3 regions of the Sporosarcina sp. P17b genome follow, and region 1 is predicted to be linked to each of the others. Evidence: riboswitches for the same ligand, from Rfam matches in the RefSeq annotation. Region 1 holds a riboswitch; each other region holds the start of a gene.

Region 1 (7,553 bases):
CCCGTACATCGTAGTTTGCCAATTCTCCAGCATACTGAATGTTGATTTCATGGATAACCGAGTTTTGGATTTGTGATAAGAACATACCCAATTTCTCCGTAAGATCGAAGAATGGTTCGATTTTCGCCAACACATCACGGGAAACAGATGGCAAGTTCACTGGGTTACGAACAGATCCTATTGTTAGGAAATTCACTACATCGCGGCTTACGTCAACTGCGACTGATTCCTGTGCTTCGAATGTACTTGCTCCCAAGTGAGGAGTTGCGATCACTTCATCTAAAGTTAATAATTTGTGACCTACGAACGGCTCTTCCTCGAATACGTCCAATGCAGCGCCCGCTACTTTGCCAGCGACAATAGCGTCATATAGAGCATCTTCGTCAATGATTCCACCGCGTGCACAGTTGATGATTTGTACGCCGTCTTTCATTTTCGCAAAAGCATCCTTGTTGATCATTCTGCGCGTCTCTTTAAGTAGTGGGGTATGAACTGTAATGAAGTCTGCAACTTCGAGTACTTCATCTACTGTTCCGATTTCAATACCTAATTTCTTCGCAATATCTTCAGTTAGGAACGGATCATATGCTACTACATTCATACGCTGTCCTCTTGCACGTCTTGCTACTTCAGCACCGATACGGCCAAGTCCGATGATCCCTAAAGTTTTATTTTTCAATTCCACACCTAGGAATGATTTTCTATCCCATTTATTGTTTTTTAATGAGTTGAAAGCTTGAGGGATTTTACGTGCCATAGACATCATCATTGCAATTGTGTGCTCTGCAGCGGAGTTCGTGTTACCGTCTGGAGCGTTGACAACAATAATACCTTTTTCAGTTGCTGCGTCCAAATCGATATTATCGACACCTACACCTGCGCGACCGATGATTTTTAGTTGATCTGCTGATTCCAACAATTCTTTAGTAACTGTTGTCTGACTACGAACCAATAGTGCGTCAAAGCCTTTGATTCGCTCTTTCAACTGATCAGGTGTTAAATTTGTCTCCATTACAACTTCAAAACCTTCTGCTTGTCGCAGTGGGAAAATTCCATCCTCGCTAAGTGGGTCACTAATAAGTATTTTAAAAGCCATGGTATTCATTCTCTCCTTCAATTGTTTGTAGTGGATTTTTTAGTGTGAAAACTATGTGTGATTGACCGTATATGTATGTTGCGGGTTACCTCCTTTTAGCTAAAATAAAAAAGCCTTCCATCCCTTACGTATAAGTAAGGGGCGAAAAGCTCGATAAACTAACGCGGTACCACCCTTGTTTTGCTGCAAAAGCAGCCTTCATTCAGCATGTGTAACGTACATGTGACGGATCAGCCTACTAAAGAATTTCAGCCAATCAATTCGGAAGTGCCTCCAACCTTGGAATATGCTGATTTTCACCACTGCATCAGCTCTCTGGAAAATTCGTTAAAGGAAGGTATCTCTTCGTCGAAATTGTTAATCAACTATTAATTTAGATTTATCATAACACGTCAAAAACTATTGTCAATTGCTTTCCTGCAAAAAACAGAAAACTACCAAATGCGAACGTAAATAATGAATTATTTGTGAACGTTCGTGTTTTGGGCGTTAATCATAAAGATATATCATAATTTCGATTTAGTAAATGGAAATGGCATAAGTCGTCTGAAGAGAAGATGTACTAGTAAGCGTGCTATAGTGATCTTATACTATTCGTAAAAAGGAGTGTTTGGAATTGAAAAATTTAGAATCTCTAGAGCAGTTTGAGCAACTTAAACAACAAGAACGAGTCATTTTCTTATTCACTGCAGATTGGTGTCCGGATTGTAGAGTGATTGAACCATTCTTACCGACATTGGAAACGGAATTTGAGGAATATGAATTTGTTTCTGTTGATCGTGACGATTTCATTGATCTATGCAGTCAGTTAGATATATTCGGTATTCCGAGCTTCATAGCGTTCAGCGAAGGTACAGAAACAGGCCGGTTCGTTAGTAAAAACCGTAAAACTAAAGAAGAGATCGAAGAGTTTATTAATAGCCTGGCATAATTTACTGTTTTCACAGTTGAGATTATGGATATAACTAAACAAAGGACTGAAGACAACTATAAAAGTTGTTTTCAGTCCTTTTCTATTGAGCCACATGCTCCATTAGTTGTTATGTGCTTTATTTTGTGAAATCTTTCAATTGCTCCATAAGGATTTTTGCGCCCTGTGGACTAATGAATAGACCGTTTGACAATTGTTTATTTTCTTCCATCACTTCACCCGTGATGAAACATGCTCTGTTGACTTGATATTTTCTCAAAATAATCCTATCATCCTCTGCGAAAATTTCGATAGGATCACCCTTATCAATCGACAAAGAATTTCGAAGTTCTTTTGGAATCACAATCCTACCGAGATGATCTACTTTACGAACAATACCTAAAGACTTCATAAGCTCCTCCTCGAAGAAATGTAGTTGGTAATTTCTATTATACACAAAAATATGCTATCTACAATTTACAAAACTTGAATGCGCAGAACAATTTGATAATTCTGCTATACAATTAAATTATTAATGCTATAATAGTCAGTAATTAAATATTTCTTATCAAGAGAAGCTGAGGGAATTGGCCTGATGAAGCTTCAGCAACCTCTGTGCAAACAGGAAGGTGCTACCTCCAACAAGATTGTTGTCTTGAGAGATAAGAACGGTGAACGGTCAACCCTCATTTTCTTATCCAAGAGAAATGAGGGCTTTTTGTATAGAAATAGTAATAATAGATCTTCAAGGGGGAAATAGCATGCCGATTAACATACCAAAACATCTACCAGCAGGGGAATTACTGAAAGAAGAGAAAATCTTTGTTATGGATGAAGAACGTGCGACCGCACAGGATATCCGTCCGATTAACATATTGATTTTAAACTTGATGCCTGAAAAAGAGAAGACAGAATTACAATTGCTTCGATTGCTTGGTAATACACCATTACAAGTAAATGTTACATTTCTTAATACGGCTACCTACGTTTCAAAAAACGTCAGTCAGAATCATCTAGAAACCTTCTATACTACGTTTGAACATGTCAAAAACCGTCGTTTTGACGGTATGATCATTACAGGTGCCCCAATCGAACTTCTACAATTTGAAGATGTAGTGTATTGGAAAGAGTTAGAGGAAATCATGGAGTGGACAAAAACGAATGTAACGTCTGTACTTCATATTTGTTGGGGTGCACAAGCGGCACTTTATCATCATTATGGAATTGACAAGTTCGAGTTGACGAAGAAATGTTTTGGAGTATTTTCACATGATATTACCGATCCGACAGTGAACTTGGCACGAGGATTCAATGATGTATTTGTAGCACCACACTCACGTCATACAGGGGTGCCATTAGAAGAAATACAGAGTCATCCCGAATTGACATTACTTTCTGCTTCTGAAGAGGCAGGTGCATTCATTGTAATCTCGAATGATGCAAAGCATATTATGGTCACGGGACATTTAGAGTACGATGCACATACATTAGGGGATGAATACACGCGTGATATAGAAAAAGGAGCGGATATTGATGTTCCAGAAAACTATTATCCGAATGATGATCCGACAAATGAGCCTTTAAATACTTGGCGCTCTCATACCCATTTATTATTCTCCAATTGGCTCAATTACTATGTCTACCAAAAAACTCCTTACAACTGGAGTTAAAACAATTGTTGTATAAATTCCTATAGTTTGCACATACTCCGACTACTGGAGGTGTATGCAGTGAACATAGATGAATTTTGGGATTTGGCTTTTTGGGAAATGACTTTACGAACGGTGATTTCATTTATTGTGCTGTTGATTTTAGCGCGTTTCATGGGGAAGAAACAAGTGTCTCAATTGACGTTCTTTCATTATGTGACAGGCATAACGATCGGTTCGATTGCAGCCAATTTAGCAGGAGAGTCTGAAACACCATTCTTAAATGGTTTATATGGAATGGTTTTATGGGCGGTATTAACAATTCTTGCTAACTTTTTATCATTCAAATCCATCAAGCTTCGCGTATTACTCGATGATAAACCGATGATTGTCATACAGAATGGAAAAATTCTAGAAGGTTCCATGCGTAAATTACGGTTAAGTTTCAATGATCTAAATATGATGCTACGCGAGCAGTCGGTATTTTCGGTAAAGGATGTCAATTACGCGATATTTGAAACGAATGGTAACTTGAGCGTCATGCTGAATACCGGTGAGAAGTATGCGACAAAAAAAGATGTCAAGGCCCCATCACCACCGCCAAAGTATATTCCGACTGAGATTATTACTAACGGGAAAGTAGAAGAGAAAAATATGCGAGAACTTCAATTGACCGATACTTGGCTAACCGAACAATTAAAAAAACAGGGGATTTCCAAGCCTGAGCATGTGCTTTATGCGGAAATTCAGACAGATGGCAGTTTATATATTAATACATTAAAATCAACTTAACGTGAAAAGTCCTGAAATAATCAGGGCTCTTCGCGTTTGTTTTATTTTATAGTATTTCCCAGTTTCTTTGTTTGGCTATGGCCGTAAGTTTTTCATCTGGACGAACTGCTACAGGATGTCCGACTTGTTCTAAGACTGGAAGATCTGAAATGCTGTCACCATAAGCAAAGCTATTATCCCAATTCACAGTTACCCCTTGTAGAACATGTTCGATTTGTTCATTTTTTCGTGTGCCTTGAATATGTAGAAAAGGCCGATCCATCGCTAGTTGATCTCCATTTGAAGGGATGTCTGTGCCAATAATCTGATCGAATGTCAGATGACTTGTAACAGCTTTCAAAAAAGGCGTATAAGCACCAGAGACGAGCAAGACGTGGTATCCATCTTTTTTATGTTCGACGAGCCGTTTAACGACTTGTTCATTGAAGTCAGGCAACATTACGTTATGCATGCCATTAAAATACTCGTGTAGTTCTGTCATCGACAATGAATCCAAAGCTTGGAGATAAAGGCGCATGGAACGTTCTTTCATTACGGATTCAGGTAGGATTTTGAGTTTATAGCGAATATATAACGGTAATATTGAGCGATAGAATTTTCCGTAATACTGCTTGTATTTAGGATGCTTCTTTAATTGCTCCATAAGTAGTTTAAAGGTTTCTTTCGTGTACAATGTACCGTCAAAATCAAAGATCGCAACTTTCATGTAGACACTCCTTCATTTGTATTCTTCTATATAGTATACAAATATAACGAGCATAAAAGCAAAAAAGCAGATGGGCAAGAACACCATCTGCTTGTATCCATGACTTATTGAACGTTTTTTGGTAATGCAGGTTGACCTTGTGTAGGCGCAAAAGAATTAAGCAACATATTCATATCCTGATCATTTAATTGTGGTACTTGGTAATATTGGTGTTTATTTTGATAAATGGATAATTCGTATGCCATTTCTATACAATTGGGCACAGAATCTGCAAGTACACGGCGGACCACTGGATTGCATACTTCTAATGAAGCAGCTGTTTTGCCTGTAGCGCCTTCTTTTGTAGCGCCTAGCAAAAAACCAGAGATGATTTCATCAGTGATTTCACCTGTAGATTGAATCGGTTTAGATGGTGCTTTTTCTTTCATACCGTAAATGAAATCGCTGCCTGCTTTCATTTGATAGCTTTGTGTAGGATGTGAAGGGTCTTTGCCAGTCTTAAAACTTTCCACAAGGATATTGTATTCATCCAGCGTGAATCGGTATTGTCGATCAAGAATATCGAGAAGTTCTGGATCTTGGACATGTGGACGTAAAATCATCGCTTGGTTCAATGCTCCGAGAGTCGCGCTTAACACCTCTTTGACATCAAATAACTCGTGTCCGCCGTGATTCATTGATGGGGGGACTGCTCCGCCTTGCATGTGTTGAGATGTTTCGAATTGATTTGTCAAATATATTTCCTCCTTCATTCATCTAATACATCAAGAATAGTATGTGATGTGTTCGAAAACTTATGTATAGGAAAATGCTGTAAAGCTTTATGCATAGTTCGTAACGCGCGAACATAACATAAGGATAGAACTCAAGAAGGGTAGTGGGAATGCATGCAGATTCATGTGGTTTCGCAAGGTGAGAGTTTATATGAAATCGGTAAAATATATGGTGTTCCGTACGAACAAATAGCAAGTGCAAATGAATTGGAAAGTGATACGCGACTGGCAGTGGGACAAGCGCTTGTTATACCAATTATAGGATCGTATTATTGGGTACGACCTGGAGATAGTTTATATACAATTGCACAGAGATATGGTCTTTCGGTCGCTCGCTTGGCGAGAATTAATGCAATTAATCCTGCCGCAAGGCTAATGGTTGGACAGCGTCTCTACATACCACAAGAAGTGAAAACACCGATTGATTCTTTGTTATATGTAGAAACGCGTAATCCAGTCAGTCAGGCTATGTTAGCCGAAGTTCGTGAACGTGTGGATGGTTTGACGTATCTTGCTATGTTCAGTTATGAAGTGCAACGCGATGGTTCCCTCAAAATGCCTGCTATAGCAGATATTCCAACGACCGCCAAAAATGCAGGCGTTCTAAATATGCTGGTGCTGACCAACTTAGAAAACTATACATTCAGTGCAGAGCTAGGGCATGTAATTTTCACCGATAAAGAAGCCCAAAATCGAATGATTCAAAGTGCCATTTCAATAGCGAATGAAGTTGGTTATAAAGATATTCATTTCGACTTTGAGTTATTATTCCCTGAAGATCGAGAATTATATAATGAATTATTACGCAATGCTACCAAGCAAATTCATGATGCCGGTCTAACGATTTCCACCGCACTTGCACCAAAGGCTGGTGAAGTAACAACTGGAATTTATGGTGCTCATGATTATAAAGTTCATGGTGAGATTGTAGATTTCGTAGTGTTAATGACGTATGAGTGGGGATATACTTATAGTGCACCGCAAGCTGTTAGCCCAATTGGTCCTGTCACGAAAGTAGTAGAATATGCCGTTAGTCAAATTCCGAAAGAAAAAGTATTTCTAGGCCAAAATCTGTATGGCTATGACTGGATGGCTCCGTTTGGTCAACCAGATAGCAAAGCAGCAACGGCACTGAGTCCGAGAATGGCGACTAATCTAGCGATCGAACAAAATGTTGCAATTGAATACGACGCACTGGCTCAGGCGCCACATTATACGTATTACGATGAACAAGGAATCGAACATGAAGTGTGGTTTGAAGATGCACGAAGCATCAATGCGAAGTTTGATTTGCTTAAAAAGTTTAAGTTACGGGGCATTATGTACTGGAAACTTGGCCTTGCATTCCCGCAGAATTGGCTGTTGTTAGAAGATCGATTTACTATTAGAAAGCGATAAAGTTATAGCGTTCGGAAGGGCTCGCGGGAAAATAACTAGTCACTTCGTTCCTATTAGTTGTTTCACCTGCCGAGCTTATCTTCCTTGAGCCGCCTTCTACTTACGAATAACTAGTTTCGTTATTTTGATTTATAGAGTGGATGTTGAAATCTTAATGTAGTAACTGAACTTGAATTTCAATTTCAATTTCAATAAATAAAAGCCTTCCTAGTATAGGAAAGGCTCTGTC
Region 2 (7,553 bases), on a different contig from region 1:
ACCCTGCGAGCGAAGCGAAGGGGTGTGGTTCACCGCCCGCCCTCCAGAACGCGTCCCCTCCGAAGCGCAAATCCCCACCCCAGCACTCTGCCAGCTTCTCATTGTTATCACGCCAAACTAGTATCCACACGCCTTTATTTGCTATACTGAAAAAAAGGAGGATTACGACTATGACTATCACATACTACGGCTATCCGAAATGTACCACATGCCGCAAAGCGAAGAAATGGCTCGAGAACGAGGGGATTTCATTCGAAGAACACAACATCGCCGAACAACCACCGAGCGAAGACGACCTTCGTAGCATGATCGCAAACTCCGGGCTCGAAATGAAGAAGTTCTTCAACACAAGCGGCATGAAATATCGCGAGCTCAATTTGAAAGACAAACTACCTACCATGACAGACGACGAAAAGATCGCACTCCTCGCTTCAGACGGAATGCTCATCAAACGTCCACTCGTGTCGGACAACCAAAAAGTGACCGTTGGTTTCAATGAAACAACATTCGCAGAAACATGGAAGAAATGATCTAGAATCTTGTCTTTACGCGGGAACTATGGCAAACTAAAGATAGATAAACTATTATATTTTTGGAGGTAACGACATGAGCACACCAAAAGATTTACGTTATTCAGAAGAGCACGAATGGGTAAAAGAAGAAGACGGTAAATACCGTATCGGAATCACACATTTTGCACAGTCTGAACTAGGGGATATCGTATTCGTTGAACTCCCACAAGTTGGCGATCAATTGAAATCTGACGAGCCTTTCGGAAGCGTTGAATCAGTGAAAACTGTTTCTGAATTGTATGCTCCACTAACTGGTAAAGTTGTAGAAGTGAACGAAAACCTTGAAGACAGCCCTGAATTGGTTAACGAATCTCCATACGAAGGTGCATGGATGGTTGTAGTTGAAATCGATGACAAAGCTGAATTGGATGCGTTAATGACAGCTGAACAATACGAAGAAATGACAGCTGAATAATCATCACAAAGGAAAGCGCTGGAACGTCTCAGCGTTTTTTTTACACTCTAGGAGGAAGCGCATGGACCTGAAAGTTCTCATTGTAGAAGGCGGTTCGGATCGTAAGCGGTTAGTGCCGATCCTTGCAGAGCCTGTAGAGATTCTTTGTACGAATGGTACCATCAGTGCGTACCACATCGAAGAACTGCTTGAGCCGTACGAGCAACATGAAATCTTCATATTTTTGGATGCGGACGCGTCAGGTGAATCCATTCGAAAGCTGTTCAAACAACTGTATCCGGAAGCTAGACACCTATACACGGATCGTCTCTATCGTGAAGTGGAGACGACGCCTATCAAGCTATTGGCCAGCATTTTAGCTGCCGCCAATTTTAAAGTACATCCTAAATTTTTGGCAGGTGGAACACATGAATAATTGGTCAATCGAAGACTGGAAACATGCAAAGGCGGCGGAGCAAATAGCCGCTTTTTATTTATTTACACCTATGTGTGGTACCTGTGCAGTCGCTTCGAAAATGTTAACGGTAATAGAAGCGATGCGACCGGAATTGCCCATTGGAAAAGCGGATTTGAATTACGTCCAGGATATTGCAATCGAATATGAAGTAGAGAGCGTTCCTTGTTTGCTCATTCAACGAAAAGGCGAGCCGATAGAAAAAATTTACGCTTTTCAATCTGTACCTTATCTACTGGAGAAGCTCAGTTGACAATAGAATTCGAAGTATGGTATAAGTAGATAATCAATTGAATACGTAACTCTTATAAAGAGCGGTGGAGGGAAGTGCCCTATGAAGCCCGGCAACCGTCACATATGTGAAATGGTGCCAATTCACTCAAAGTGTAATGCTTTGATAGATGAGAGAAATGTTAACGTACATATGTATATACGTTGGACCTTTCTGCTCAACTGCAGGAAGGTCTTTTTAAATTAAAGGTGGTGCGGAAAATGATTCAACTAGCAAACGTTCATAAAAGGTTCCAATTGAACCGTTCAGAAATTGTCGCAGTAGATGATGTGACATTTGACATCGAAGAAGGAGAAATTTTCGGCGTCATCGGATACAGCGGAGCAGGTAAAAGTACATTGATCAGACTACTGAATGGTCTTGAAACTCCGACGTCCGGTAGTATTAAGATTAATGAACAGGAAATGACGACGTTAAAAGGTGCAGGCTTGCGCAATGCGCGACAGAAAATCAGCATGATCTTTCAACACTTTAATTTGTTGTGGTCGAGAACGGTAGAAGAGAATATCATGTTTCCTCTTGAAATCGCTGGCGTGAAGAAATCGGCACGCAAGCAAAAAGTCAAAGAACTAATTGATTTAGTTGGATTGACAGGACGCGAAAAGGCGTATCCATCACAACTTTCAGGCGGTCAGAAGCAACGTGTCGGTATTGCACGTGCCCTTGCAAATGATCCGGAAGTATTGCTTTGTGATGAAGCGACATCCGCACTCGATCCAGAAACAACGAATGCTATTCTGGATTTATTAACGGATATTAATGAACGTCTTGGACTGACAATTGTTTTGATTACGCATGAAATGCATGTCATTCGTAAGATCTGTAATCGGGTGGCGGTCATGGAAGCCGGAAAAGTGATGGAAATCGGTAACGTGTTGGACGTTTTCCAATCTCCACAGGCTGATATTACGAAGCGTTTCATTTCACAAGTGACAGATACTGGTGATACGGATGCAGCGATGGCTCATTTACAAGAAGAAGTACCTCAAGGGAAGCTAGTGAAGTTAGCCTTCATTGGAGAGCGTACGGAACAGCCAGTGCTTGCTGAGTTAATCCGTAAATTTCCAATTGACGTCAACATCGTACAAGGGAATATTTCGACTACGCGTGACGGCGCATATGGCACATTAGTACTTCAATTGGTAGGCGATACAGCGATCATTGATGAAGCAATCGTCTTCTTAGATGCCAATGAAGTAAAGACGGAGGTGCTGCTACATGATTGAGCAATGGTTCCCGAATGTTGACTGGGACAAAATGTGGCTTGCGACAGGCGAGACGCTCTATATGTCCGCATACTCGACATTCTTTACGTTCGTTTTTGGTATCGCACTTGGACTTATATTGTTTTTGACTAGCCCAGGACAATTATGGGCTAATAAAATGATTAACGTTATTACTGGCGCGTTCGTGAATATATTCCGATCAATTCCATTCATCATTTTAATTATTTTACTTATCCCATTTACAAAGTTATTGTTTGACAGCATGCGTGGACCGAATGCGGCATTGCCTGCGTTAATCATCGGGGCGGCTCCATTTTACGGACGCATGGTATTGATCGCGTTGCAGGAAATCGATAAAGGGGTTATCGAAGCAGCTCGCTCAATGGGTGCCAAAACATCCACTATTATTTTCAAGGTCTTGTTGCCTGAATCGATGCCAGCATTGGTTTCTGGAATTACGGTGACATCTATTGCACTTGTCGGCTATACGGCGATGGCAGGGGTCATTGGTGCTGGAGGGCTCGGTACACTTGCGTATTTAGAGGGGTTCCAGCGTAGCAGGGAAGACGTTACGATCATGGCAACGATTTTAGTATTGGTTGTCGTATTCATCATCCAAATTATTGGTGATCTCATTGTAAAACGTTTGGACAAACGGTAATAGGATTTTCAGGGTAACCTGTTGACCATAAAACATTCCATTAATGGAGAGGGAGAAATGTGGAGATGAAGAAATTTTTATTCGGTTTATTCGCAGCAGTATTAGTGCTTGCACTGGCAGCATGCGGAACGAAAGACGATAGCAAGGACGGGGCAGCACCAGATGTGGACGAGGCTGAAAAAGGCGAGAAAACAACATTGACAGTAGGGGCGTCTAACACGCCACACGCAGTCATTTTGGAAGAAGCAAAGCCATTACTAGCTGAAAAGGGCTATGATTTAGTAATTGAAAGTTACACAGATTATGTACTTCCCAATAAAGATTTGGATGAAGGTGAATTGGATGCGAACTACTTCCAACACATTCCATACTTAGAAAGTCAGATTGCTGATTTCGGTTATGATTTCGTCAATGCTGGTGCAATCCACATCGAGCCAATCGGTGTGTACTCTAAGAAATATGATTCACTTGAAGAACTTCCTGAAGGTGCTACAATCTTGATCAGTAACTCGGTTGCAGATCACGGACGTGTACTGGCTATGCTTGAGGAAAAAGGCTTGATTAAGTTGGCTGACGACATAGAAAAAGTGAAAGCAGAAGTAGGAGATATCGTAGAAAATCCGAAAGATCTAAAGTTTGATGCGAACTACGAAGCGGCATTAATGCCTCAGTTATATGCGAATGATGAAGGCGATGCATTGTTGATCAACTCGAACTTTGCAATCGACGCTGGTTTAAATCCAATGGAAGATTCTATTGCGCTAGAAGATAAAGAGTCTCCTTATGTTAACGTAATTGCTGTAAATAGCGGTGACGAAGACAGTGATGCAATCAAAGCTTTGGTCGAAGTATTGACTTCAGAACAAATCCAAAACTTCATTTTAGACGAATGGTCTGGATCAGTCGTTCCAGTACAATAAACAAAGAAATGCCGGTAGCTATTGCAGCTACCGGTTTTTTATTAGGCTAGTTAAGCTCAATCATTTGCGTGAGCGCTCTATTACGCCCGCTAAGCGCTCTATTCAAGCGTTTGAATGCTCTATAGGGCATGTTATTCGCTCTATTCGCATCCGTATTCGCTCATAGACCTCCCATAACCGCTCATAGACAACCCACGACCTCTAAATAAATTTACATTAACCCCAAACAAAATCTTCTTTATTCTTTCGACATGTGGTAAAGTTAATTTTGTTTGAGTAATACATATGTGTATTTGAGGAGGACGTATTGTGAAGTTTAAATTAGGGCTTATTTGGCGAATTTTGATTGCCATTGCCCTGGCAATTGGACTAGGCTTGTTATTGCCGACGATCCATGAAGGATTTGCGCATTGGTTCGTTCGTTTAGCAGCCACATTTAATATGTTATTCGGTGGATTCTTGAACTTTGTAGTTCCACTGATCATCATCGCGTTTATCGCACCAAGTATTGCAAAGCTCGGGGCAGGTTCAGGCAAACTACTAGGCATGTCTGCTGCGTTTGCTTATGGCTCTACAATTATCGCTGGATTGCTTGCGTATTTTGCAGCAACAAATATATTACCGAACTTTATTCAACCAACGACTAATACGGACATTGCAGAGGGCGCACGTGAAGCTGGAGTCGCATTCTTTGAAATGGAAATGGATCCAATGATGGGGATCATGACAGCACTATTGCTAGCATTTTTACTTGGAATTGGCATGGCAGCAATCAAAGGAAAGACGATGTTATCATTTTTTGATGAGTTTAATTTGATTATTGATAAGGTTATTTCCGTTGTAATCATACCATTACTACCATTCCATATTTTCGGGATTTTCCTGAATATGACGTATACAGGGGAAGTAGCAAACGTGCTTTCTGTCTTCGTATTCGTTTTCATTATGATTATTGCACTTCATTTGATCATGCTGACTTTCCAATACACAGTGGCGGGAACATTGAACAAACGTAATCCGTTTATGTTAATGAAAACGATGCTACCTGCGTATTTAACAGCCATCGGAACTCAGTCTTCTGCTGCAACGATTCCGGTTACGCTACGCCAGGCGAAAAAGACAGGTGCTTCAGAACGCGTAACGAACTTCGCGGTTCCGTTATTCGCAACGATTCACCTGTCAGGTAGTACAATTACCATCGTCTCTTGTTCAATCGGGGTTATGCTGATGAACGGGTTCGACGTTAGCTTTGGTGCGTACTTGCAATTCATCTTTATGCTAGGTGTTACAATGATCGCAGCTCCGGGAGTACCGGGTGGTGCAGTCGTTGCCGCAACTGGACTTCTGACGACTATGCTTGGATTCACCGACGGCATGGTAGCATTAATGATCGCATTATACCTAGCACAAGATAGCTTCGGAACAGCAACAAACGTAACAGGCGACGGCGCACTTGCAATGATCGTCGACCGCTTCACTAAAAAAGTATAGAGATATAAAGGAGCTGCCCCTTCGCCATTATTTCAAATGACGAAGAGTGACAGCTCCTTTTTGACTTGCAAAAGTATAGGAAATAGGGGAAAGGTGGCATAGTGTTGAAGTAGGGATTTCGAGTGCAAAAATCTATTCCAATGCTACGCTTATCTTCACAATGTAAGTAGGTAAAACTTATTCATAGTGCATTAAAGCTAGAATTGTACTCTACTTTGAACTTGAACTTGAACTTGAACTTGTACTTGAACTAATTTTAAACATAACAATTATTCAAATACTTAGTTCAATGAATAATCTAAGTACCTGTACTATCAAAGTAGGATGGAAGCGGAAGTTGGGGGCGAAGTGCAAAGATGTGCTCCTAACGCTTCGCTTTTACTCGCAAAAGCCGTTCTTCGTTACGGCTCTTCCCGCAGGATCAGCCCGATCAGGTGAGACAACCAAAGAGAGCGCAGCGAACTGGTTGGCTCACCGCGGGCCCATGGGAAAGCGTCCCCCAACTGGAGCTTCCATCCCGAACCATTTACTAAGTAACTAACTATGCCCAAGCAATCGCTTTTAAACTCAACCTGCATAAAAAGTTCTAACTTCATCATTTTTCAATCAACTTTATTTTCTCATCTAATTCTTATGTACCAATCTACAGTTGATTCTCATTCACTAGTAGTCAATTGAAAAATAAATAACAAGAAAAACGCAGCCAGCCACAAGCTGCCAATGATATTATTCAATATTTGTAATGATTCTTAAAGATTTGCAACCAACTCGAATATGAGTTAAGATTAGAATGATACTAAATAGAGAATGGATAAACCATTCAACGTGATCATACTGGAGGTATTGGAATGGCAATTTTGGAAATTAAAGATCTTCATGTCCAAATTGAGGACAAAGAAATCTTAAAGGGTGTTACCTTAACAATAAATACAAATGAGATCCATGCAATCATGGGTCCCAATGGTACGGGGAAATCTACGCTTGCATCAGCAATCATGGGTCACCCGAAATATGAAGTCACTTCTGGATCAATTACAATTGATGGAGAAGACGTATTAGCAATGGAAGTAGATGAGCGCGCAAGAGCAGGTCTATTCCTAGCAATGCAATATCCAAGTGAAATCACTGGCGTAACGAACGCAGACTTCCTCCGTTCTGGAGTGAACGCACGTCGTGAAGAAGGCGATGAAATTTCATTGATGAAATTTATTCGTGAAATGGATAGCAAGATGGAAGTTCTTGAAATGGAAGAAGATATGGCAACTCGTTATTTAAACGAAGGTTTCTCTGGTGGAGAGAAAAAGCGTAATGAAATTCTCCAGCTAATGATGTTGAAACCAAAGTTTGCAGTACTTGACGAAATTGACTCAGGTCTAGATATCGACGCATTGAAAATTGTTTCTAACGGAATCAACCAAATGCGCGGTGAAGGTTTTGGTTGCTTGATCATCACTCACTACCAGCGTTTGTTAGACTACATCACGCCGGACAAAGTGCATATCATCATGCAAGGTAAAATCGT
Region 3 (7,553 bases), on a different contig from region 1:
TCAAGGGAGTCATGGGAAGAGATCTTTCCTTTTTCTCAGCCCAACTGGAAGAACTGTTAGCCGGCGGTGTCGATCTCATCAAAGACGATGAAATTCTTTTTGAGAATGAATTAACACCGTTTTACAAGCGAATTACAACAGCAAAAGACATTATCGATCGGCATTATGAACAGACCGGAAATCGGGCATTGTATGCAGTGAACTTGTCGGGACGGACGAATGAGCTTCACGACAAGGCGGAACAGGCGGCAGCGCTTGGCGCGAACGCGTTATTATTCAACGTCCACGCGTACGGTTTGGATGTACTTCAAACGCTGCGTGAAAATAACAATATCAGTTTGCCGATTGTGGCACATTCCGCATTATCCGGCGTTCTCGCGGGACAAGCGGGTGGCGGATTCTCTTACTCGTTATTGGTAGGAAAATTAACGCGGCTAATCGGTGGAGATCTATCCTTGTTCCCAAGCTCATATGGCAATGTCGCCATTTCGCGGTTCGATGCGTTGGCAATTAATGAAGCGTTGATTGAAGACAATGGCTTCGAAAAAACATTTGCCGTTCCGTCCGCTGGAATCCATCCAGGCATGGTGCCACAATTACTGAAAGATTTTGGAGATAATCTTGTCGTCAATGCTGGTGGCGGAATATTCGGCCATCCCGATGGACCGACGCAAGGTGCCAAAGCATTCCGGGCGGCGATTGACGCAAGTGTCAAACAAATTTCTCTCGAAGAAGCGGCAAAAACATCAGAACCTCTGAAACGCGCCATTGACCAATGGGGCGTTGTCGAGTCAGTATAAGAACAAAACGAGCCTCCTGGGGTTGTATCCAAGAGGCTCGTTTTTTTAGATAGAATGAATCAGAAATCTTGCTAATAACGCTTCGCCGCTTTGTGGATGCCTCTCGCGATAAGCCAGAAAGGAAACCACTTTCAGTCTTATCGCTTTGGCTACCACGTAGGCGCGCCTTCGCTGGATGGTCCAGGTTAGAAAGCGTATTTCGTTATTGGGGATTAAACCTGCACTCCTTCTAATCCACTACTATTTAGGTTGCAATATCGACTAATATACATAAACCGAGAGAAAGCATTTAACAACAGTCCCTATACAATGGATAGAATTGGAGTTCCCGCTAATATCGCTTCTGCGCTTTGTGGATGCCTCCCGCGATAAGCCAGAAAGAAGACCCCTTTTTGTCTTATCGCTTCGGCTACCACGAAGTCGCGCCTTCGCTGGATGGTCTCTGTGGAGGAAAGCGCATTTCATTAGCGGGGATAAGACCTGTACCCTATAGTGCGTCTATCTTCAATGAAATTAGTATCAAATAGTAATCACATTATAATCTCGGTCTATACATCACCCAAATACTTTCAATAATGGGACACCCCAGCGCAGGCGCGGCAAAGGCATCCCCAAAGCGCCAAGCGAATTACAATCCACACTCCGCTTCGCGCAACTCTCTCTCAATAATGTTCACCCTAAAGGGGTAGTCATAGCGGATTCAGTGGGGTTCTTTAATTCAACATATCTAGTTATAAACCCGCCACCTCAACCCGCCCGGAGAAGAACGTTGCACCGCCGCCCATATCGGCAATCCGATCTGGCGTCAAAGCATTCACAAGGCGTTTTTGACCCGACTTATCTCCCCAAATCCCTTGACTGACAACAACGCCAGGAAGAACTTGCTCGCCGACGGAAACAGTAAACTCACATTCCCCGCGCTCATTCCATATACGGACAGCCGCTCCGTCTTCAATTCCCCGACTTTCCGCATCTAGCCGATTCATGAACAACTTAGGTGCTTTCTCAAGCTTGATATGTTTTTCATTGTTCGAAAAAATCGTGTTCATGAAGTTATGGTTAATTGCAGGTACATAAAGTAAAGGATGATCGGAATCCTGGATAATCGGGATATACGTAGGAAGGGCCGGGAATCCTGCCGATTTCATCTGTTCCGAATACAACTCGATTTTTCCGCTCGGTGTCTTTAAATTGTTCAATAGATTGCCGGTACCGCTCGCTTTCATATAACGTTTTTCCTTTAAGGCAGCATACGACACCTCGGATAAATAAGGATTGGACAGTTGGCTTAACGCTTGGTTAACCATTTCCGCGTCATCATCTAGAAATGGTTGCTCATCAAAGCCCATTGCCCGTGCCAGCAATCTGAAAACGTCCGGGTTGGATTTACTGTCCCCATAAGTATCGATGACGGGTTCCTGCAAATGGATGTAGTGATGCCAGAAGGACGTATAGATGTCTGTGTTTTCAAAAGCGGATGTCGCTGGCAGAACAATGTCCGCATACAAGGCAGTGTCTGTCAAAAACAAATCATGGACAACTGTGAATAAATCTTCGCGTGCTAAGCCATCCCGTACTTTATTGGCATCCGGTGCCACAACGGCGGGGTTGCTATTATAGACGTACAAAGAGCGAATCGGCTGTTGTTCCTCCAGTAATACTTGTCCCAATAAATTCATATTGAATCTGCGCGTTGGCACTACCTGAAGTTCAGGACGTTCCAGTGCGGCTGTATTATGCGTCAAATAGTCGGAATTCGATTTGAGGGCCCCTCCGCCTTTCAATTCCCATTGCCCTGTCAAAGCAGGCAAGCAGGAAATTGTCCGGACCATCATTCCCCCGTTATCATGATGCTGCAACCCATTGCCAATGCGAATCATGGAAGGGGAGACGGTTCCATACATCCGGGCCAATTCATAGATATCTTCCTTCGGCACGCCCGTAATGGCGGAAACCGTTTGGGGATCGTAGTGCTTTACATGTTCCCTGAGCTCTTCATAGCCGATTGTATATTGTTCCAAAAACGATTGATTGACCAGTTTTTCTTTATAAAGAATATGCATGATTCCGAGTGCAAGCGCTCCGTCAGTTCCGGGAAGAATGGGGATGAACCAATCAGCCATGCGTCCGGTCTGATTTTTATGGACGTCAATAACGACGATTTTAGCACAGTTTTTTTTCGCTTTTTGCGCAATCATGATTTGGTGCATATTGGTGCTGACAGCATTGATGCCCCAGAAAACAAATAATTTTGTTTCCGTCATCTCCTCGGGATCTGTTCCGAAACGCCCGCCCATCGTGTAATTGTAGCCGACCTCGCCAGCGACTGAACAAATCGTCCGGTCCAGTTGACTCGAACCAAGGCGGTTGAAGAAACGGCGATCCATCCCTTTGGAACTAAGTTTCCCCATATTGGCATAGAAACTGTAAGGAAGAATCGATTCCGGACCCTCTTCTGAAATCAATTTTTTCCACTGATCTGTGATGGTTGTAATGGCTTCTTGCCAACTGATTGGAACAAATTTCCCATCACCTTTTTCCCCAACGCGTTTCAAAGGGGTTGTAATCCTTTTTGGATCATAAATGCGTTCAGTCATATGTCGAACTTTGTTACAAATACTTCCTTTTGTTACAGGATGGTCCGGATCGCCTTCAATTTTAACGATTCTCCCATCATCTTTGTGAACAAGCAATCCACATTGGTCTGGACAATCAAGGGAACAGACCGAGGGGACTACACCATTTTCTACATCAATATAAGAATGCATATCAAATATCCTTTCAAACAAACGATTTATGCTAGATAGTATAACATATATTAAACTATTTTTTTGGAAAGTTAAAATAAGTGGTTGACTTCAGATTGAAAATTCTATACAGTTAATTGATAAGTTAGATATTCGACATTTTTCACTCAATTACATATTATTATTTTCTATCGAGAGAAGTTGAGGGACTGGCCCTATGAAACTTCGGCAACATAATTGTGCCAAATCCAGCAAGCGTAGCTTGAGAGATAGAAAGGGTTTAGCATTTATTTTTTAATGTGATTATGATGTACTATCATCGACTCTTTCCGTCCTTTCGGAAAGGGTTTTTTTATTTTATATAACCTAAGTTGAAGCTACAGAAAAATTAGAGATAGAGATGGAGAGAGTGTTATGTTAGAAAGAATCGGAATCACGAAAAACTTAGGATGGGGCTTTTTCGGTGTCATGCTGTTCATGATGGGAGACGGAATTGAAGCCGGTTGGCTGAGTCCTTTCTTGATTGAAAGCGGGTTGACCATTCAACAGTCAGCTGCCATTTTCACAGTATACGGAATCTCGATCGCGCTGTCTTCTTGGTTTTCAGGCGTCTGTGTAGAGGTATTTGGTCCAAAACGTACAATGGCAATCGGTTTAGCCGTTTACATAATCGGTACCGCAGGGTTTATCACGTACGGTTTTTCGACGATGAATTACCCGGTTATGCTTCTCACGTATTTCATTAAAGGTTTCGGTTATCCGTTGTTTGCCTACTCCTTCCTGACATGGGTCATTTATAAGACACCGCAAAATAAATTGAGCTCTGCCGTCGGTTGGTTTTGGTTTGCGTTTTGTGCGGGAATGATGGTGCTGGGCGCATGGTATTCAAGTTTCGTAATCCAGCATCTTGGTTACATCAATACAATGTGGACATCTATTTTCTGGGTATGTCTCGGTGCGATCTTTGCTTTAGTTATCAATAAAGACAAGTTCCAAAAGAAAAAACTCGCGAACAAAAAAGAAGCAGTCACCGAATTATTGAAAGGCATCACCATTTTGAAAACGAACAAACGGGTTGCTGCAGGTGGAGTTGTCCGAATTATCAATAGTTTAAGTGTCTATGGATTCCCGGTATTCTTACCGATGCATATGGCGCAACATGGCATTGAAACAACTGCATGGTTGCAATTATGGGGAACGTTCTTCTTAGGAAACATCATCTTCAATTTAGTGTTCGGCTTTATTGGGGATAAATTCGGTTGGAAAAACACAATCATTTGGTTCGGTGGAATCGGCTGCGCGATTTTCACGCCGCTTCTGTTCTATATACCGGTAATTACAAATGGTAGTATTCTCATGACGAGCATTGTTGGATTCATATGGGGCGGCTTGGTAGCGGGCTACGTTCCAATCGGTGCCCTGGTACCATCCGTTGCAGGTGAGGATAAAGGCGCTGCAATGTCCGTGTTGAACTTTGCCGCTGGTCTGTCCACATTCGTAGCACCAGCAATCGCTTTGGCGTTCATTGGGCTTGTTGGAGCGGAAGGGGTCGTGTGGATTTTCAGTGCCCTCTATGTAGTGAGTGCGATTATTGTTAAATTCATTCGTGTACCGGAAGAGGAAGAAGGAAAGGCGCGGGAAAAAGCCGTTCCGATTACTTCCTAAAACCGCTGTCGATGGGCGTTGATTGACAAAGTTATCGATAGATGAAATAATCACAATTAATTGAAATAAATACGAGATTTCTTATCTAGGTGGAGGGACACGGCGTGACTTCTTGCTTTGTGTTGTTGTAGATAAGAAGATGTATCAATGACCTCTTCTTATAATAGAAGAGGTTTTATTGATAGATGGTAGGAGGACATATAGATGAGTGCAGAGTTTAAACCAGTAATTTTTTGTGATTTCGATGGTACAATTACGATGAAAGATAATATTATCAATATCATGGACAAGTTCGCTCCCGCTGGATGGGAAGAGATAAAGGACGATATTATGGCACAAAAGGTGTCGATTCAAACAGGAGTCAAAGAACTCTTTGCTTTATTGCCCACTTCCCAAAAAGAACAAATCGTGTCGTTCGTTTTGGAGGACGCGGAAATCAGGGAAGGTTTTGGTGAATTTGTTCAGTTTACCCGCGAAAAAAACATACCGCTCTATATCGTAAGTGGCGGCATCGACTTTTTCATTCACCCATTGCTTGAACCATTCGGGCCATTCAATCAAGTCTATTGCAACGAAAGTGATTTTTCAGGAGAACACATCAACATCCTCTTCCCGCATGAATGTGATGCAATTTGTACAAGTCAAGGCTGCGGTTGCTGTAAGCCGACGATTATTCGCGAGAACACTGCCCAGCAGCAAACGAGCATTGTCATCGGTGACTCGATTACAGACCTAGAAGCGGCAAAGCTTGCCGATATCGTCATTGCAAGGGATTTCTTAATTGAAAAATGCGAGGAATTGAACATTCCTTATTCACCGTTCACTAATTTTTATGACTGTATTCGGATCATTGAAGCCCGCTTGAATGTGCAAGTGTAAGTAAAAACCAAAAATATATCAGAGGAGAGATGAGTAAAATGGCGACAATTACAATTCAAGGAACAAACGAAGTTATTGAAACACAAACAGAGGTTGCGGCATTTCTAGAGCAACAAGAAGTCGTTTATGAGTATTGGGATATCGAAAAGCTACCCGAAAACCTTCGTGAAAAATTCAATTTAACTGATGAAGAAAAAGAAGAGATTCTTAAGGCTTTTAAAACAGAAATCGACGATATTTCAGAGCGCCGCGGTTATAAAACGGCAGACATTATCTCACTATCAGATGCGACACCTAATTTGGATGAACTTCTGAAAAACTTCGAACAAGAACACCACCATACAGACGATGAAGTGCGTTACATAGTCAGTGGACACGGCGTATTCATCATTCAAGGAAAAGACGAACGATTCTTTGAAGTGCATCTTAACCCAGGTGATTTAATTTCCGTTCCGGAAAACATCCGCCACTATTTCACACTCGCAGCCGATCGCAAAGTAGTAGCTGCCCGCATCTTCGTAACACAAGAAGGATGGGTACCGGTTTACTAAAAGAGGCGTTTTGTACACTCGCTATAATTGAAAGGAGATATAGACAATGACTGAAAAAAAGTTTGAAAAAGCTGCATTTGCAGGAGGATGTTTCTGGTGCATGGTGAAACCGTTTAAAGAATGGCCAGGCGTCCAAGATATCGAGTCAGGTTATATGGGCGGGCATCTCGATAATCCAACGTATGAAGATGTGAAAAATGGTGAATCGGGCCATGTGGAAGTTGTTGAAATCACATTTGACCCTACTTTGTTTTCATATGAAAAGTTGCTCGAAGTATTCTGGCAACAAATCGACCCAACAGACGCAGAAGGTCAATTCCACGACCGCGGCTCATCGTACACAACCGCGATTTTCCATTACACAGAAGCGCAACAGGAAGTTGCCGAGAAATCGAAAGCCAACCTAGCGGCAAGCGGCGTTTTCTCAAAACCGATCGTCACAGCAATCCGCCCCGCAGAAACTTTCTACCGGGCTGAAGAATACCATCAAGATTATTACATAAAAGAAAAAGAACATTACACAGACAACCGTGCCCGTTCTGGCCGCACTGAATTCATCGCGGAGCACTGGGGAAAATAATAAGGATTGGGTAGGGGGTCGAGCGTTTTCACGACGCTCTGCCTTTTTTTGTTGGAAATAGGGCGATGAAACTGTGGTAGTGTGGGAATCTCCCTTTCGACCGCCCAACCTTCGCGTCCACTCCCCCCAAAATAGTAACTTCAAAAACCGATTTTAAAGCACAAATAACCCCAAAATCTCAATTATGCTGCTATTTAGCACATCCAAAATTCAGCTATGTCAAAAACCACAGAAATTTGTTAAACCTTTTGGTAAGCTAACGTAAAGGTGATAAAAGATGATCTATAAACAAATATCAAAACCCAAAAAACTAATTGGATTAAATGCACTA

The links. A riboswitch is a leader RNA that binds a small molecule or an ion and turns the genes downstream of it on or off. The one in region 1 is predicted to bind S-adenosylmethionine.
Region 2: linked by a shared signal. The riboswitch ahead of CSV76_RS12020 (methionine ABC transporter ATP-binding protein) and the one ahead of metA (homoserine O-acetyltransferase MetA) in region 1 are both predicted to bind S-adenosylmethionine.
Region 3: linked by a shared signal. The riboswitch ahead of CSV76_RS14545 (MFS transporter) and the one ahead of metA (homoserine O-acetyltransferase MetA) in region 1 are both predicted to bind S-adenosylmethionine.

What each region holds. Positions count from the first base shown of each region.
Region 1 covers NZ_PDYP01000002.1:307,121-314,673, reverse strand. Annotated here, with positions in the region: gene serA (phosphoglycerate dehydrogenase) at 1-1,096, opposite strand, end outside; gene CSV76_RS03490 (thioredoxin family protein) at 1,713-2,027, shown strand; gene CSV76_RS03485 (AbrB/MazE/SpoVT family DNA-binding domain-containing protein) at 2,146-2,418, opposite strand; SAM riboswitch class I at 2,569-2,675, shown strand; gene metA (homoserine O-acetyltransferase MetA) at 2,768-3,676, shown strand; gene CSV76_RS03475 (YetF domain-containing protein) at 3,743-4,447, shown strand; gene CSV76_RS03470 (HAD family hydrolase) at 4,494-5,153, opposite strand; gene CSV76_RS03465 (spore coat protein) at 5,258-5,893, opposite strand; gene CSV76_RS03460 (LysM peptidoglycan-binding domain-containing protein) at 6,041-7,324, shown strand.
Region 2 covers NZ_PDYP01000010.1:40,675-48,227, forward strand. Annotated here, with positions in the region: gene CSV76_RS12000 (arsenate reductase family protein) at 171-530, shown strand; gene gcvH (glycine cleavage system protein GcvH) at 607-987, shown strand; gene CSV76_RS12010 (toprim domain-containing protein) at 1,049-1,402, shown strand; gene CSV76_RS12015 (thioredoxin family protein) at 1,395-1,694, shown strand; SAM riboswitch class I at 1,744-1,849, shown strand; gene CSV76_RS12020 (methionine ABC transporter ATP-binding protein) at 1,934-2,959, shown strand; gene CSV76_RS12025 (methionine ABC transporter permease) at 2,952-3,620, shown strand; gene CSV76_RS12030 (MetQ/NlpA family ABC transporter substrate-binding protein) at 3,686-4,540, shown strand; gene CSV76_RS12035 (dicarboxylate/amino acid:cation symporter) at 4,850-6,031, shown strand; gene sufC (Fe-S cluster assembly ATPase SufC) at 6,880-7,553, shown strand, end outside.
Region 3 covers NZ_PDYP01000017.1:16,612-24,164, forward strand. Annotated here, with positions in the region: gene CSV76_RS14535 (2,3-diketo-5-methylthiopentyl-1-phosphate enolase) at 1-800, shown strand, start outside; gene CSV76_RS14540 (molybdopterin-containing oxidoreductase family protein) at 1,532-3,568, opposite strand; SAM riboswitch class I at 3,733-3,823, shown strand; gene CSV76_RS14545 (MFS transporter) at 3,962-5,212, shown strand; gene CSV76_RS14550 (2-hydroxy-3-keto-5-methylthiopentenyl-1-phosphate phosphatase) at 5,417-6,091, shown strand; gene CSV76_RS14555 (1,2-dihydroxy-3-keto-5-methylthiopentene dioxygenase) at 6,130-6,642, shown strand; gene msrA (peptide-methionine (S)-S-oxide reductase MsrA) at 6,689-7,222, shown strand.